One region of the Arthrobacter zhaoxinii genome, then DNA from elsewhere that is predicted to be linked to it. Evidence: riboswitches for the same ligand, from Rfam matches in the RefSeq annotation. Region 1 holds a riboswitch; each other region holds the start of a gene.
What was found. Region 1 has a riboswitch for S-adenosylmethionine ahead of N2K95_RS00355 (cobalamin-independent methionine synthase II family protein). Riboswitches for the same ligand answer to the same signal wherever they lie in the genome.

Region 1 (2,257 bases):
GGCGGAACTCGATATCCGTGGTGTGCGGTCCGTGCCAGGAGCCCCAGCACAGGTGGAAGCGGATCTGCTCTTCGGGCAGGCCCCGCAGGGCGTAGTTCAGTGCGTCCACGCGGATCTGCGTGAATTTGAGGTAGTCGCTGACGGAAGGTTCGGGATTGATCTGGTCCCAGTTCTCCGCGATGGACGGATCGTCAATCTGGACGATCAGCCCGGCGTCGACAATGGCTTTATATTCCTCCCGCATCGCGTCCGCGCAGGCGTAGATGAACTCCTCCTCCGTGGCGTAGTACTCGTTGGCAATCCGCGAACAGGAACCGGGGGAGAGTGAGGCGAGGAAGCCTTCCGTTCTCCCCGAGCCGGCCAGGCCGGCCTTGAGATTGGCGATATCGCGGGCCACGGCGTCGTACCCGGTGTACTCCACGGGACCCGTGACCTTGGGGAAGACCTTCTGGGCGCCGGTGGTGATGCCGGAGGACGGGTCGGTGTAGGCATCAGCGAAGCGCCGGCGGTCGCGGCGGTCTCCGAAGCTGGTGAGGACCACGTTGCCAGGCTCCGAGCGGTGCGGCTCCATGTTCCAGATTCCGGTCTCGGCAACGCTCAGGCCGCTGAGCCGGGAGAAGGAATAGGACCACCAGGCACCGTAGTCGACGTCGGCGGACATCGCGTGCCCGTATTCGCCGTCGTTGGGGATGTCGATGCCCGCCTGCAGCTGGCGGCGCACCAAATCGGCGACGGCGGCCTGCAGCAGATCCGCGTAGCCCTCGGTATCCGAAGGGTCGGCTTCCCGTGCTGCGTTCGCGGCAAGCAGTTCAGGGGTGCGGGGGAGGGACCCTGCGTGAGTGGCCAGAATACGGTCGGTGCTTTTGCGCATGGCGGCGATCCTTTGGAATCCGTGCTCTTGCCCGCACCGGATGCCCGAAGGGCGGTGCAGGCCGCTTCGTCATCCGAACCACCCGCGAAGCATGGGGTTGGTGCACGGCCAAGTCGGAGCTTGGCGGCCGTGTCTCCTGAAGCTGGGACCATCCTAGCCATGCCGGCGGGGCGCCTCCAAGCACATGACACAACATAAAAAGGACGGCGGTACCGGAAAACTCCGGTACCGCCGTCCTGGGAAAAGCTCCGGGTGCTTAGCGCACGCCGCCCATGAGCTTCTTGATCGACGGTGTGGCCGCGGCCAGGGCAATGCCCAGGATGATCGCGGTGACGCCGCTGAAGGTGAAGTAGCTGACTTCGGTTTCCGGGTCGTAGAACTGTGCCAGCCAGCCCGCCAGGGTGGTGCCCAGGGAGACGGACAGGAAGAACAGGGCCACCATCTGGGTCCGGAAGACTTCCGGGGCCAGCTTGGTTGCCACGGACAGTCCGATCGGGGACAGGAACAGTTCAGCAAAGGTGAACAGCAGCAGGATGCCGGCCATGGCCAGCAGCGGGGTGCTGTTCGGAGCTCCGCCGGAGAACGGAATGAACGCCAGGAAGGCAAGGCCCATCACGGCCAGGCCCAGGGCGAACTTCAGCGGGGAGGACGGCTGGCGGTCGCCCATCTTGGTCCAGACGCCGGCGAACACGGCGGCGAAGATGATGATGAAGACCGGGTTAATGGACTGCACCCAGCTCGGCGGCATTTCCCAGCCGAAGATGCTGCGGTTCAGCGAGGAGTCCGCGTACATGGCGACCACCGTGAACTGCTGCTGGAACAGGGCCCAGAACGCAGCGCTGGCGATGAAGAGCGGCATGAAGGAGTACACCCGGCGGCGTTCCACCCGGTTCACCTTCTTGCTGCTGAGGATGATCACGAAGTATGCGACGGCGGCCACGATGGCGAGGATCGCCATCACCACCGCGAGGTTCTTGGCGGTCAACAGATCGAAGACAACGGCCAGCACAATGACAACCACAGCGGCAGCTGCGATGAGGCTGACCTTCATGTACTGCTGCTTCGGCAGCGGGTTGGCTACCTGGTGGGCGGATGCGGGCAGGTTCTTGCGGGTCACGCCGTACTGGACCAGGCCGATGGCCATGCCGATGGCGGCCAGGCCGAAGCCGTAGTGGAAGCCGTATTCGCTCCACGCCAGGCCGGTCAGGATCGGGCCGATCAGGGCGCCGATGTTGATGCCCATGTAGAAGATGGAGAAGCCGGCGTCGCGGCGCTGGTCCTTTTCGTCGTACAGGGTGCCGACCAGCGACGTCGCGTTGGCCTTCACACCGCCGGAACCCAGGGCGATCAGGATCAGGCCGGAGGCCAGTCCGACGGCGCCGGGCA
Region 2 (2,257 bases), 660 kb from region 1:
GAAGAGCTACATCGGCGAACCGGACGTTATTGCCGCCGAGCTGGCCGCCGACGCTGCGGTGCAGGAGGCCGATACCGTCCTGGTGACCGTGCCGAACCAGCTGGGCGTGGACTACAACGCGCATCTGTTGGAGAGCATCGTGAAGCTTGTGGCTCCGGGGGCCGGCTGGCGGTAAGGAACCTTGGCACCCTTCGGGGCCTGGATCCGGCGGCAACGAAATTCCCCGCTCGCAGAGCTCGCGGAGAATATTAAAGCCGCCTTCTCCAGGCCCCTTCGTGCGTCCGTCACCGTCCACCAGGCGGCGGGTACCGTTGCATCGTGGTCCCTCGAGGGCTCCGTCTCCCATAGCGATGTACCACCCGAAAAGACGACCAGTGCCACTCAGCACTTCGCGGATATCGATCGTTGCAGACCTCCGTTCCTACGGTGAGGAAGCAGCTGCAGAATGGGCATGGGAAGCACCCCCGGAGACTCTGCAGGATGTTCTGACCGTTGCAGATTGGATGCTCTATTACGGTCCCGGCCTCCCCAGCGGGGCATCCTTGACCATCAGCAAGGCGGTCGCACTGGGCGGAATATATATTCATGAGTCCCGTCCTCGGGACCTGCGCCGCAAGCGAAGAGACTTGAAGGTTTGGTATTCAACTGTCGCCGCCAATACCCCATACGCGCAGGAACGCTTCCTCGGAAGCAGTGACTATGCTGTGGTCGGCCCAGATGCACGTAGCTATTGGGGACGAGAAAATAAGCCTTAGTCACCTTTGGTGTGCAGCTGTCCCCTGTCCTGCGCCGGGCGGAAGGCGAGGTGCAGGTGCGAACGGGAGTGCCGGACGGGCCGGGTTAGGCGGCTTTAATAATCCTTGCGAGCTCTGCGAGCAGGGATTTTCGTTGCCGCCGTTCCGGTCCGCCCGGCGCCCACCCACACGACGCACGCCCACCCAGCGCACCTCGGAAACAGCCCACTGTCGAAATGTCAGTGGCCTCCGCTAGAGTAGTTTTCAGCTTCACGAGATGTGGCCTTCGCCCGGCACCCCCGGGCACAAAAGCTCCGACTGGCCCCACACCAACCCCACTGTTCGGCGGGTGGTTCGGATGACGAAGCGGCCTGCGTCATTCGTCGCAGGCAAGGACAACCTGCAAAGGAACCCACTGTGAGCATTTCCAGTGTCAGCAAATCCGGCCTCAGCAACTGCAGCGGCTTCGCCCCGGGGCACAACATCCATTGGATCCACGCCCGCCGCCTCGAGGGGTGGGAGCAGTGGTCGGACGTCGAAGTCACGGCCGATCCGCAGCTGGACCTCATCTATCTGGTGTCCGAAGGCACCCAGCAGCTGATGTGGTTCCACAATGTCGGGGCCGTCGCCACCGCGCTCGCGGCCGCCGTCGACACCCCGCAGTGGTGCCAGCGTTATTCCACCCTGATGGTGCCGGGCGGATTCGATTCCGATGCCCGGAGCTCTTTTTTCTACTTGGCCCGGCCGGAACGGGTGGTTCCCTGCAACGGCTCCCTGGTTCGGGCACCGGAAACTGAGCGGATTGAAAAAGCCGGCTCCTAGCTGCTGCCCCGCCCTGGAATTCCGACGGATTCCGGGGCGGAGCCAGCCCTGTCGGCGCCGGCCGAGACGGCAGCTACTGCTGCAGCAGCTCCGGCGGCACGGTGTAAATGAGGATGACACCCAGCAGGTTCTTCGCGGCGTGCACGCCGTAGGACAGCATGAAGTTGTTGCCGGCCCAGACGTAGATGCCCACGAGAGTGGCACCCATCGCCAGGTAGGGCATCAGCACCGGAAGGGACAGGGATTCCTTGCCCACAATGTGGATGGAGGCGAACAGCAGGACCGACAGGATGCAGCAGCCCCAGAGGTTCCAGTACCGGCTGAGTTTGCCGATCAGCAGGTGCCGGAAAATGTACTCCTCGACAAAGGGCGCCAGCACCACCAGCAGAGGTACCACCAGCCAGGGCGACACGGATCCCACGAATCCCTCTACGGCTTCCTGGTTTACCGCCGTTTCGACCTGTCCGGTCAGCAGTGCCCCGATCATGGTGACAATGAGCATAGCGATGACGCCGACAGGAATCAGGGACAGGGACAGCACCGGCCGCGTGGCAAGGATCTTCGTTTCCCGCACCACATAGGGCCGGGCCGCGACAAAGGCCAGCAGGCCGGCAACCCCGTAAAACGCCAGGTTCAGGACGTAGGCGGCGGCCACCGGATCCGGAACCAGCATCACCAGGACAGGCATGACAAGTCCGGGC
Region 3 (2,257 bases), 1.0 Mb from region 1:
TCCAGGCCCGCGTACGCCACCGACAGGACGTCGTCGTGGCCTTCCAGCCAGTTCGCTACGGCGACGGCGTTGGATACGTGCCGCTCCAGCCGCAGGCTCAGCGTTTCCAGTCCCTGGGCGATCAGGAACGCGTTGAACGGCGATACCGCGGACCCGAGGTCCCGCAGCAGTTGGACCCGGGCCTTGAGGATGAACGCCAGGTTGGCCCCGAGGGACCCGTTGACGCCCAGGTCTCTCGCGTAGACGAGACCGTTGTAGCTTTCGTCCGGGGTGTTGAACCCGGGGAACTTCTCCGGATCCGCGGCGAAGTCGAAGTTGCCCGAATCGACGATGACGCCGGCAATGGCCGTCCCGTGCCCGCCCAGGTACTTCGTGGCCGAGTGGACCACAATGTCGGCGCCCCATTCGATCGGACGGATGAGGTACGGCGTCGACAGGGTGTTGTCCACGATCAGCGGTACACCTGCCTCATGGGCCACGGCGCTGATGCCTTCCAGGTCCAGGACATCCTGGCGGGGGTTGGAAACCACCTCGCCGAAGAAGGCCTTGGTGTTGGGCCGGACGGCGTCGCGCCAGTGGTCCAGGTTGTCCGGGTCCTGCACGAACGTGGTCTCAATGCCGAACCGTTTCAGGGTGTGCTTCAGGAGGTTGTAGGTCCCCCCGTAGAGGCTGGGGCTGGCGACCACGTGGTCGCCGGCCTGTGCCAGGTTCAGCAGCGCGAAGGTTTCGGCCGCCTGTCCGGACGCCAGCAGCAGGGCACCGACGCCGCCCTCGAGGGAAGCGATCCGGTTTTCCACCGCTTCCTGGGTGGGGTTGCCGATCCTGGTGTAGATCGGTTCCAGTTCGGCCAGGGCAAACCGGTTCGCGGCGGCCTCTGCACTCGGAAAAACGAAGGACGTGGTCTGGTAGATCGGCAGGGCACGTGCACCGGTGACGGCGTCGGGCTCCTGGCCTACGTGGATCTGGCGGGTTTCAAATGACCAATCTGCACTCATGATGCTCCCTCAAACCAGGGGCCGCACAACGCCGCCGGGGTGCATCCGGGTACGCCGGATGTCCGGTGGGGTCGTGGGACCCGCGCTTGCCGGACGCCCGTTTGGCGTACGGCCAGGTCTTCACCCGGGGCACCCCACCGCGGTTGGAGGGTTGCCGGCCAGCAAGCCGGGGCTATCTGCTGGCACTCATGACCTGCACCTATGGAAACCGATATGCCGCCGTCGCGCAACCTCTATGACGCACCATGAAAATACGGAGTGTTTTGGCGCCGGACCGGGGCTGCGCCGCGGAAGTTTCCGCACTTAGGCCGCCCTTGGTCGAGACGGGTATCACAACGTGCCACAATGGGCCGCATGCGCTTGGACCATGTTTCTTATGCCTGTGAATCCGACGGTCTTTTGGCCACTACCGAGAGGATTGCTGCTGCTCTCGGCGCCGATTTCGTGAAGGGTGGCGTCCACCCCCGATTCGGTACCCGCAATATGATCCTGCCCCTCGCCAACAACCAGTACGTCGAGGTGGTGGAGGTCCTGAACCACCCGGCGTCGGACAAGGCGCCGTTCGGCCAGGCCGTGCGCCAGCGCTCGGAATGCGGCGGCGGCTGGATGGGCTGGTGCGTTGCCGTGGATGATCTCACACCCTTTGAGGAACGGCTCGGCCGGGCGTCCGTGCCGGGCAACCGCAAGTTCCCCGACGGCCAGGAGCTGACCTGGCGGCAGATCGGCATCAACGGGCTGATCGCAGACCCGCAGGTGCCCTACCTGCTGCGCTGGGACGACGGCACGGAGGAACTGCACCCTTCCAACGCGCTTCCGGGCATGCCCGGATCGGTGAAGCTCAAGTCCCTGACCATCGCCGGGTCCGCAGCGCGGGTCACGGATTGGCTGGGCCATCCGGTGGAGAAGCCGCTGGAGAACGTGGATGTCACGTGGATTGCGCCCGCCGGCACGCCGGGCATCATGTCCGTCACCTTCGACACCGCGAACGGTCCGGTAGAGATCTAGTTCCGGGGCCGGGCTTCGCCCGGCCGATAGCATCTGGGGGGGCTGTATGGCTGCGGGATTCACCAAACGACGACGGCGCGGGACTCTTTCGGTTCCTCCCCGGACTCCGAAGCAGCAGCCGCCCCTGGTGATATTCCTAAGCGGCCTGGGGTGCCTGGCCATGGCCGTCCTCGGCCTCTCCGTGTTCGTGCCGGCAGTCGAAGGCGACCGGCACGTGACGCACATCGGCATCCGCACCGAGGGCATCGTGGAGCGTG

Region 2: linked by a shared signal. The riboswitch ahead of N2K95_RS13435 (hypothetical protein) and the one ahead of N2K95_RS00355 (cobalamin-independent methionine synthase II family protein) in region 1 are both predicted to bind S-adenosylmethionine.
Region 3: linked by a shared signal. The riboswitch ahead of N2K95_RS05135 (bifunctional o-acetylhomoserine/o-acetylserine sulfhydrylase) and the one ahead of N2K95_RS00355 (cobalamin-independent methionine synthase II family protein) in region 1 are both predicted to bind S-adenosylmethionine.

What each region holds. Positions count from the first base shown of each region.
Region 1 is NZ_CP104275.1:73,986-76,242, forward strand. Features, by position in the region: gene N2K95_RS00355 (cobalamin-independent methionine synthase II family protein) at 1-871, opposite strand, end outside; SAM riboswitch class IV at 890-1,013, opposite strand; gene N2K95_RS00360 (peptide MFS transporter) at 1,128-2,257, opposite strand, start outside.
Region 2 is NZ_CP104275.1:2,882,518-2,884,774, forward strand. Features, by position in the region: gene N2K95_RS13430 (LLM class flavin-dependent oxidoreductase) at 1-175, shown strand, start outside; SAM riboswitch class IV at 1,003-1,136, shown strand; gene N2K95_RS13435 (hypothetical protein) at 1,152-1,556, shown strand; gene N2K95_RS13440 (CPBP family intramembrane glutamic endopeptidase) at 1,630-2,257, opposite strand, start outside.
Region 3 is NZ_CP104275.1:1,102,916-1,105,172, reverse strand. Features, by position in the region: gene N2K95_RS05135 (bifunctional o-acetylhomoserine/o-acetylserine sulfhydrylase) at 1-995, opposite strand, end outside; SAM riboswitch class IV at 1,073-1,189, opposite strand; gene N2K95_RS05130 (VOC family protein) at 1,350-2,000, shown strand; gene N2K95_RS05125 (DUF3592 domain-containing protein) at 2,047-2,257, shown strand, end outside.